DNA from 3 places in the Microbacterium sp. R1 genome. Region 1 is predicted to be linked to each of the others. Evidence: predicted binding sites of a transcription regulator. Region 1 holds the regulator's gene; each other region holds the start of a gene.
The links. The regulator LexA, encoded in region 1, represses DNA repair genes until DNA is damaged. The targets are predictions, from matches to a motif close to TCGAACANNTGTTCGA.
Positions count from the first base shown of each region.

Region 2: a site for LexA is predicted at 1,217-1,232, ahead of ILP86_RS16635 (HNH endonuclease signature motif containing protein). Genes of this name have one in related genera too.
Region 3: a site for LexA is predicted at 1,763-1,778, ahead of ILP86_RS05905 (HNH endonuclease signature motif containing protein). Genes of this name have one in related genera too.

Region 1 covers NZ_JADDUD010000005.1:36,379-39,653, reverse strand. Annotated here, with positions in the region: gene ILP86_RS17065 (prolyl oligopeptidase family serine peptidase) at 1-939, opposite strand, end outside; gene lexA (transcriptional repressor LexA) at 1,021-1,707, opposite strand; gene ILP86_RS17055 (LysM peptidoglycan-binding domain-containing protein) at 1,998-2,366, shown strand; gene ILP86_RS17050 (histidinol-phosphate transaminase) at 2,448-3,275, shown strand, end outside.
Region 2 covers NZ_JADDUD010000004.1:268,542-271,816, reverse strand. Annotated here, with positions in the region: gene ILP86_RS16635 (HNH endonuclease signature motif containing protein) at 1-1,186, opposite strand, end outside; gene ILP86_RS16630 (serine hydrolase) at 1,385-2,482, opposite strand; gene ILP86_RS16625 (acyl-CoA dehydrogenase family protein) at 2,594-3,275, opposite strand, start outside.
Region 3 covers NZ_JADDUD010000001.1:1,168,996-1,172,270, forward strand. Annotated here, with positions in the region: gene ILP86_RS05890 (SDR family NAD(P)-dependent oxidoreductase) at 1-342, opposite strand, end outside; gene ILP86_RS05895 (aldo/keto reductase) at 443-1,405, shown strand; gene ILP86_RS05900 (hypothetical protein) at 1,458-1,697, shown strand; gene ILP86_RS05905 (HNH endonuclease signature motif containing protein) at 1,810-3,177, shown strand.

The sequences.
Region 1 (3,275 bases):
GCCGTCTCCGGGGAACGAGATGACGTCGACGCGGTCGTCGGCAGCATCATCGGTATCGATCACCACGACCTCGTCGCGCCCGTTCGTCCGGACGGCGACGACACGGCCGTCGTCGAGCAGCTGATACCAGCGGTTGCCGAGGACCCAGAGTCCATAGCCCGTGTCGGCGTCCGAGGGTGAGACCTGCCGTGCGGTGCCGACCGGGACCACACCGTCCAGGGAGATGCGCTGCAGGGCCCAGCGCCCACCCGGATCATCGGCGAAGATCAGCTCCGAGTCGCTCAGCCACTCCGGCTGCAGCGCCGCCCGTGAGGGGATCGTGCGCGGAGTATCCTCACCGACCTCGGCGACCTGCACGTGCGCGTCCTCCCACGGCATGCGGCCCCTGTCCCACGCGACCCACGCGGCGCGGGTGCCGTCGGGGGAGAGCGCGGGATGGGCGAAGAAGCCATCGCCCTGCACGATCACCGTGATCGCGGACGCATCCTCGGCTGCGGAGCCGTCGAGCGGGATCTCGACGATCGCTCGGAGATGCGGCGTGCGGGAGAGGTCTTCGCGCACGGCCAGCAGTCGACCGGACTGCACACGCAGGCCGCCGTGGGAGGGCCCGGGAGGGGTGAGAGCAACGGGCTCGCCTCCCACGCTCAGACGATGAACCCGCTGGTCGTTCGCGTCGACGAAGTAGAGCGTGCCGTGCTCGTCCGCCGTCCACGCACCCCCGCCGTACTCGTGCACACGTGAGCGTGCGCTCCAGGGGGAGGGGAGGATCTCGGCTCCGGAGGAGCTCCGCACCGTCACGCGGCCCTTCTGGGCCGGCACCGACTCGCCCCACCAGATCTCCGAGCCGACGAAACGGGCGCCGTCGATGCGCGGTGAAGACGCGGCGACCGAGGCGGCGGAGAACGGGGATGACCAGGAACCGTAAGGGGACGACGACATGTCTCGAGCCTATGCGGCGTCGCACCGCGTGTGCGGCCACGCCGTGGGCCCGACCACTGTCCGCGCTGACCGGATCGAGGGTCAGACGGCGCGGAGCACCGCCACGACCTTGCCGAGGACGACGGACTCGTCGCCGAGGATGGGTTCGAATGCCGAGTTGCGGGGGAGGAGCCAGGTGTGGCCGTCCCGGCGGCGCAGCACCTTGACCGTCGCCTCGCCATCGAGCATCGCCGCGACGATCTCGCCGTTCTCCGCGCTGTTCTGGGAGCGGACCACGACCCAGTCGCCGTCGCAGATGGCGGCGTCGATCATCGACTCGCCGGAGACCTTGAGCATGAACAGGTCGCCCTTGCCCACCAACTGACGGGGGAGCGGGAAGATCTCCTCGACCTGCTGATCCGCGGTGATCGGCACGCCGGCGGCGATCCGTCCCACCAGGGGGACGAGCGCGGCGTCGCCTACGGGAGTCGCGACGTCGGCCGGGTTCTCGGTGCTGGCGCCCGGCAGATCGATGAGCACCTCCATCGCCCTGGTCTTCCCCGGGTCGCGGCGCAGGTAGCCACTCAGCTCGAGCTGTCCGAGTTGATGGGTGACGCTGGAGAGGGACTTGAGACCGACGGCGTCTCCGATCTCGCGCATGCTCGGCGGATAGCCGTGGTTCGCGATCGAGTTCTGGATGACCTCGAGGATCGCCATCTGCTTCGGGCTGAGGCTCTTCCGGCGGCGCGTGCGCGGTGCCTCCGACTCGGCGGCAGAGTTCTCGCTCATGGTGCTCCTTCAGTGCGTGATCCGACGTCCCTCTTCGAATGTCGGAGGCCCGTGGTGGGGTGTCCTTATCGAAACCGTATCCGAGAATCGGGCCGATCTGGAAGATCTGTTCGAGCGTGTCGGCCTCTTTCCCCGGTGTGGTTTCGAAGAATACTTGACAGATGTTCGAACTCGAAGATATCTTCGGTACGTAGCTTCGCATTCCCGGCTCCCGGCCGAGTCGTGAATGCGAACGCTACGCCAACTTCCCCGGCAGCCTCACCGCTCCGGGACAGGCTAAGGAGCACCACATGAGCAGCATCGGCTTCAGCACCGCAGCAGTCATCCCGGCATCGCCCCGTCCTTCGACGAGACTCCGGCTGACGACGCGTGGTCGCGCTGTACTGCTCGCCCTGGCGTCGGTGCCCCTCGCCGCCGGCATCGCGTTCGCGGCGCTCAGCGGCGGCAGCGCGGTCGCGTCGGGTGCCGACACCGCACCCGCCGGCGTCGAGACCGTCACCGTCATGCCCGGTGACACGCTCTGGTCCATCGCCACCGGCGTCGCGCCCGACGCCGACCCGCGCGATGTGATCGGCGACATCAGCCGGATGAACCTGTTGCGCGGCGGGGAGCTGCAGATCGGGCAGACTCTGGCGATCCCGGCTCAGTACGCGCGCTGATCCGGCGGAGGGCTCAGACGAGGAGTTCCTGGGGCGGCGACTTTGCGTCATCAACCTCAAGCGCCGCCTAGCATGGGAAGGGTGACCCTCTCCCTCAACGATCTCCCGCTACGTGACGATCTCCGCGGATTGAAGCCATACGGTGCTCCACAGGCGCCGCTTCCCATCGCGCTCAACGTGAATGAGAACACGCATCCGATCCCCGATGCGGTGGCGAGCGACATCCTCGATGACATCGCCGTCGCGATCCGTGATGTCAACCGCTACCCGGATCGTGAGTTCACCACGCTTCGCGAGTCTTTCGCGGAGTACCTGGGCCACGGTCTCGTCCCCGAGCAGATCTGGGCGGGCAACGGGTCCAATGAGGTGCTCCAGCACATCCTGCAGGCCTTCGGAGGCCCTGGTCGCACGGCTTTCGGGTTCGCGCCGACCTATTCGATGTACCCGCTCATCGCGCAGGGCACCGGTGCGCGGTGGATCGCCGGTACGCGTCAGCCCGACTACACCATCACTCCGGAGGAGGCGGCCGAGCAGGTGCGGGCCGCCGAGCCGGACGTGGTCATCCTCTGCTCTCCCAACAACCCCACCGGCACGCCGCTCGGACTCGACGTCATCGAAGCGGTGTATGAGGCTGCCAGGGGCATAGTGATCGTCGACGAGGCCTACCAGGAGTTCGCGCCGCATGACGCGGTCTCCGCACTGACGCTGCTCGAGGGGCGGCCGCGTCTGGCCGTCTCGCGCACGATGAGCAAGGCCTTCGCGTTCGCCGGAGCCCGTGTCGGGTATCTCGCGGCCGACCCGGCGTTCATCGACGCGCTGCGGTTGGTGCGTCTGCCGTACCACCTGAGCGCACTCACCCAGGCGGCGGCCATCGCGGCGCTGCGCAATGCCGACGTCATGCTCGGCATG
Region 2 (3,275 bases), on a different contig from region 1:
CGCACAGCAGTACCCCGTTGGAGAGGTCGGTCGGCCCGTGATCTCGTTTCCACCAGCGGATGTGATGGGCCTTCGTCATCTCGGGCGGCAATCCGCACATCGCGCATCCCCCGTCGCGCTCCACCAGCGCCAGCCGTTGTGCGCGGGTGAACAGCCGCTTCTCCCGACCCCATTCGAGGATCTCGCTGTCGCCACCGAGAACACACGGGATCACACCGCCACCGGCCGCCATCCTGCGCGCAGCTCCGACGCTGACCGGGTGATCGACACCATCCAGGGTCGCCGACCCCGTGCCGGCTTCCAGATCGTCGAGGTTCATCCGCACGATCACTGTCGCCCCCGCTACCGGCACCCGCTGCTCGCACCCGAGCACGTGCGCACAGAACACCGCCAGAGCATCAGCTTGGATCATCGGCACCGTCCGGCGGTCCGCATCGGGCGCACCCTCGTCGGGCGCATCTTTTCGCGCGGCGAACGCGGCGGTCACGTACCCCCGGATCGCGGTGACCACCGGAGCCGCGGTCTCGACGTCGAGCACCGCGTTCAGATGCACCATGCCGTCACGCTCGAACAGCGATAGCGCACGTCTGTTGCGCCGTTCGTCCTCCCTGGGCTCCAGACCGTCCGGGTCGAGCCATGCTTCCGCGCGGACCACGAGCTTGCGCACATCGTCGAGCGCCAAACCCGCCGCTTTCTCCGCCAGCACCCGCTCGCCTTCGGCGATACGCTCCGCTCCCGCGGCGATCCGACAGCGATCGAGGAGCGCGATGATCATCGCGGCGGCCGGGGCGCCGAGCGCACCCGAGTCGAGTGCCGTACTCACCGACGGGTACTTCGCCGGCAGAGGGGCGCCCAGGAGGTCGCTGCGGGGTGCAGTCGCTTCGCCCACCTTGACGAGGCGCGAGGCATCGCCCGTCGACACTCCCGTCGCAGCCGCGATCAGCGTCGCCGGATTGCGGTAGCCCTGCTGCTTCGCCAGGCTCTCCGCGCCGAGCTCTGGACGCGACTCACGCGATATGCACGCCGCCACCGAGACATGCACGGCATCCAACCGACGCCGCAGCACCCCGATCGACTCGCTCACCGCCATCAGCTGCTCGCGCGACAGGTCTCCGGAGTCGTCGGCATCCGACCACGCCTCATCGAGGCGGGACATCGCCTCGTGCAACGCGGTCAATCTGGACATGCTTCATTTTATCGCGGATCGTGCCGAGATTCGAAGATTTGTTCGATCGCATGCCGGTGAGACCGGTATCCCGAAAGCCGCCCTCCCCGGACCGACCCACCAGGCCCACCAGGCCCACCAGGCCCGCCAGGCCCGCCCGACCCGCCCGACCCGCCCGGCCTGCCCGGGCCACCCGGACACAGGAGCCGCCGGAGTGCCTCACTGCACGTCGGTGAACAATCCCATGACCTCCGGTCCCATCTCGACCTGGCTCAGGACGACGCGGAACGAGCCGTCCTGGTCGATCCAGAAGTCCGTCCCCTGCCCACCCGACCAGCCGAACCGGCCGACGTGCTCACCCTCGGTCTGCACCGCGACGCCGAATCCCCACCCCGTGCCCTCCCAGAATCCCGGGAAGAAGCTGTCCGCGGTCTTCGCTGCGGCCGGCACCTGGTCCGAACGCATCAGCGCGAGCAGCTCCGGGTCGAGGACGACACTCCCGCGATGGCGCCCGCCGGCGGCCAGCATCCCCGCGAACACGGCATAGTCGGCGGCCGTCGACACGAGTTCCGAGTGATTGAGATCGAACGGCGCAGGCGCGACGGAGAACCCTGCGGCCGCCGGCTCGATCTCGACCAGCTGGCCCTCCTGGTGCCGGTATGCCGCGGGCAGCCGATGCGCCTGGTCGACGGGAACCGTGAAACCCGTGTCGACCATTCCCAGCGGTCCGAAGAGGTCACGCCGAAGGTGCTCCTCCAGCGACCCGTCGACCACTCGTGAGAGCAGGATCCCGAGGATGCCGAAGGAGTGGTGGTAGCGCCATCCGGTGCCGGGCTCGAACGCGAGCGGGAGCGCGGTCAGCGCGTCCAGCCACTCCTGTGCGCCCATCGCGACCGGCTTCTGCCCCGCGACCGTCCGATTCCTGATCATCGCCTCGGCGAGCGGCGACGACACGACCTGCACGCCGTAGCCCGAGGTGTTGGTGAGCAGATGACGCAGAGTGATGGGCGTCGTCGCAGGCGCGACGTCGTCGAGGGGAGCATCCGGCACGCGCAGCACCTGACGATCGGCGACCTCAGGCACCCACTTCTCGACGGGATCGTCGAGAAGGAGGCGCCCCGCCTGCACGAGGCGCAGTGCGGCGACCGCGAGGATCGGTTTGGTCATCGACTGGATGCGCACGATCGCATCCGCCGGCAGGTCTCCGGCCGCGACGATCTCGAACGCCCCACCGGGTTCACCGTGCACGCCGATGATCCCCGGCGCCGTGCCTCGCGCGACGTGTTCATCCAGGATCCGTGCGAGCGACGTCGTCATGCAGTCGATTCAACCGGGCCGCAGCACCCCTGTCCACGCCTCGACGGCGATAGGGCAACGACGAGAAGAGGCCCCGGATGCGAAATCCGGGGCCTCTTCAGGGGAGGCGCGTCAGCGCTTGCCGGCGATCTGACGCCCGACGAGGTCGCGCATGATCTCGTTCGTGCCGCCGTAGATGCGGTGCACTCGGGCATCGGTGAACGCGCGGGCGATCGGGTACTCCATGATGTAGCCGTAGCCCCCGTGCAGCTGCACTCCCGTGTCGAGCACCTCCCACTCGCGTTCGGTCGCCCAGAACTTCACCTTCGCGGCATCCTCGGCGGACAGCTTCCCCTCCGAGTAGGCCCGGAGCGCGCGGTCGATGTAGGCCCACATCGCATCGGTGGTCGCGGACATGTCGGCGAGGCGGAAGCGGGTGTTCTGGAAGTCGGCGATGCGCTCACCGAACGCCTCGCGGTCCTTCGTGTAGGCGATGGTCCAGTCGAGGGCGGCCTGTGCGGCTGCAGCTGCGGCGACGCCGATCGAGAGGCGCTCGAGTGGCAGGTTCAGCATCAGCTGGATGAAGCCCTGACCCTCTTTGCCACTGATGAGGTTCTCGTCGGGGACGAACACGTCCGTGAAGCTGAGCTCGGCCGTGTCCCAGCCGTGGAAGCCCATCTTGCTGAGCTTCTTCCCCTGGTCGAAGCCCTCCATGCCCTTCTCGACGAGCAGGAGGCTGAACGCGTCCGGACGGTTGCCCTCACCGGTCTTGACGAAGGTCACCACGACGTCGGCGGTCGTGCCGGAGGAGATG
Region 3 (3,275 bases), on a different contig from region 1:
GAGGAACGTGCCGCGCACGTTGACGCGGAGGACGGCATCCACCACATCCACCGGTACCTCCTGCAGCGTGCCGCCACCAGCGACGATGCCGGCGTTGTTGACCAGCACGTCGATGCCGCCGGACTCCCTGACCCGCTCGGCCGCCGCTCGCACCGACGCTTCGTCGCCGATGTCGAGGGGGAGCGGGGTGGCGCCGATCTCGGCGGCGACGGCAGCGGCTGCGTCGGCGTCCACGTCGCCGATGAACACCTCGTCGCCGGCCGTGCGGAAGGCGGTGGCGATGCCGCGGCCGAGCCCGGACGCCCCTCCGGTGACCAGGATGCGGCGGGGGGAAACGGTCATGTTCGTCCTCACTGACGGGTGTTCTGACGGGATGAGTCCGTTATATTCTACAAACATAGAAAAACACAACCCCGTGCCACGAGACGGCGAAGGAGCCCTCATGCCCGATCCGACATATCCCCGCACACCCCTGTTCTCGGGCGGGGCGCCGGTGCCGCCGCTCGCCCTGGGGTCGTGGAACACCTGGGATCGCATGGAGCGGGACGAGGCGGTCACCCTCATCCGGCGCGCGGTGGAGCTCGATGCGGGGTTCTTCGACGTCGCGTACTACAACATGGGTCCGCACGCCGAGAACTCCCGCACCGACATCCTGTTCGGCGAGGCGCTGCGGGCGAGCGGCGTCGACCGCGCGGACATCGTGCTGTGCGGGAAGCTCTGGCTGTGGGACTGGCCGAACCAGGGGTTCCGTGCGCAGCTCGTGGAGTCGCTGCAGCGGGCCGGCCTCGACCGGTTCGACACCCTCGTGGTGGGCGACTACGTCGATGCCCCCGACCTGCCGCGGCTCGTGGCCGACGTGAACGCGCTGATCGACGAAGGGCTCGTCGGTTCCTGGGGCATCAACAACTGGCGCATCGAACACACGCGGCAGGCTCTCGCGGAATCCGAAGCTCAGGGGGTGGCCGGACCGGTGTTCGCACAGTTGAAGTACGGCATCGCTCGTCGGTCGATGGCGGAAGGCGACGCCTACGGGCCGCTGTTCGCCGACGGCACGCTCACCCTCCAGGCGTCGGACGTGTTCGAGGGGGGCATCCTCGCCACCGGACGGATGCCGGAACGGAAGATCGGTGCCGACGTCGGCGGGATCCGTGAGCGGATCGCGGCCGTCTACCCCGAGGTCGCGCGGGTCGCCGAGGGGTTCGGCGTGACGCCGGCAGCACTCGGCATCGCTTTCTGCCTGTCCAACCCCGCGACGGCGAACGTGCTGTTCGGCGCCTCACGCGTCGCACAGCTCGAGCTCAACCATGCCGCCCTCGCGCTGGCGCGCGACCACGGCGACGAGGTGCGCACCGCCCTTGCCGACTGCTGGGTCGACCGCGGAGTGCGGGCGGATGGAGCGTGGTGAGTGGTGAGTGGAGGGGGAGTGCGGGGTGGTGTTCACGACTAGCATGATGCGCATGGCGGGAAGCGGAGAGAGGGTGTCGGTCGAGCTGCAGCTGACGGCTGGCGAAGCGCTGGTGCTCTTCGAATGGCTGGCCGCTGCCAACGGGAGTGGTGAGCTCGTGGTGGATGAGGCGGAGCGGCGTGTGCTCTGTGATCTGGAGTCGCAGCTTGAGACGAAGCTCGTCGAGCCGTTCCTCCCCGGGTATCGTGCGCTCGTCGATGAGGCGAAGAGCATTGTGCGGGATACGCCCTGACGGTCGGGTCGGACGTGTGGCGGCCTCGGCCTTGGAGGCGACGGCAACGGAATGCTGGAATGAGATCGAACATAACTTCGAATGTCGAGCGCTGATTCGGTAGAATCGAGGCATGTCGAAGTTGGCCGTATTGCACGAGGCGATGTCCCGCCTCGATGCGGCGTGGGCCGACGCCGAGAGTTCGGGAGACCTCTCGCGTGAGCAGCTGATCGCGGTGAGCGCGTCGATCGGCGTGCTGCAACGCCGGCTGGACGCGGTGCACATCGAGGTCGCCGCTTGCATCTCGCGGGAGTCCCGTCCGGAGCTGGGGGCGGAGAGCCTTGCGAAGCAGCAGGGCTTCCGGAATCCGGCGACCTTGATCGCGGCGACTGTCGGGGTGTCGCGCGGTGAGGCGCATCGGCTGGTGAAGGTCGGAGAGGCGGTCGCACCACGCGCCGATCTCCTCGGTGTACCGCTGCCGGCGAGGTATCCGCTGATTCGGGAGGCACTCGACGCGGGCGCACTCAGCGCTCAGGCGGCAGCGGTGATCATCGCGCTGCTCGACCGATGCCGCGTGGTGGTCGGTGTCGAGCGTGTCGCCGAAGCGGAGCGTGTGCTGGTCGAGAAGTCGGCGGGGCTCGCGATCGACGACGTACGGAAGCTGGTCGTGCGGGCGGAAGCCTGGTTGGACCCGGATGGGGTGGAGTCGCGTCTCGAGGAGCAGCGTTCCCGACGATCCCTGACCATCCACGAGCGCGGCGGGATGGTGCATCTGAACGCCGTCCTCGATGCGGAGACTGCCGCACCCGTCGTGACCGCCATCCGCGGCTACGTGAGCGCCGCATTCGCCGCCCGGAAGGATGCGACGGCCCCGGACGCGCCCGATGCCGATCGTCGCACCGTGCCGATGATCCAGGCCGATGCGCTCGCGGTGTTCGCCGGGCATGTGCTCGACTGCGAGGCTCGCGTGCCGTTGGCGGGCGCGACCGTCATCGTGCGGGTGGATCTCGACGCGCTGGAAGCGGGTGTGGGATCGGCCGAGATCGACGGAATCGAGCAGCCCGTCAGCATCGGAGCTGCGCGGCGGATGGCTGCGGGCGGGGGAGTGATCCCGTGCGTACTCGGTACCGTGAGCGAGGTGCTCGACTGGGGGCGGGAGAAGCGCCTCTTCACGCGGTCGCAACGACTGGCCCTCGTGGAGAGGGACGGCGGCTGCGCCATGTGCGGACTCCCCCCGGAGATGACGAAGGCGCACCATATCCGCTGGTGGACACGCGACCAGGGGCCGACCGATCTCTCGAACGGCGTGCTGCTGTGCGAGACCTGTCATCACCGCATCCACGACAACGGGTGGGGCATCCGCATCGGTGGCGGTGGCGGTGGCGGTGGCGGTGGCGGTGGTGGTGGTCGCGAAAAGGTGTGGTTCCTGCCGCCCGCCTCGGTTGATCCGGCGCGCACTCCGCGGCTGGGTGGGCGAGCACGCTTCGATGTCGCTGCCTGAGAGGGGCGCTGCCTGAGAGTGGTGCTGCCTGAGAGGGGCGCTGCCTGAGGGTGGTGCTGCCTGAGAGGGGCGCTGACTGAGGCGGGCGTCGGCTGAAC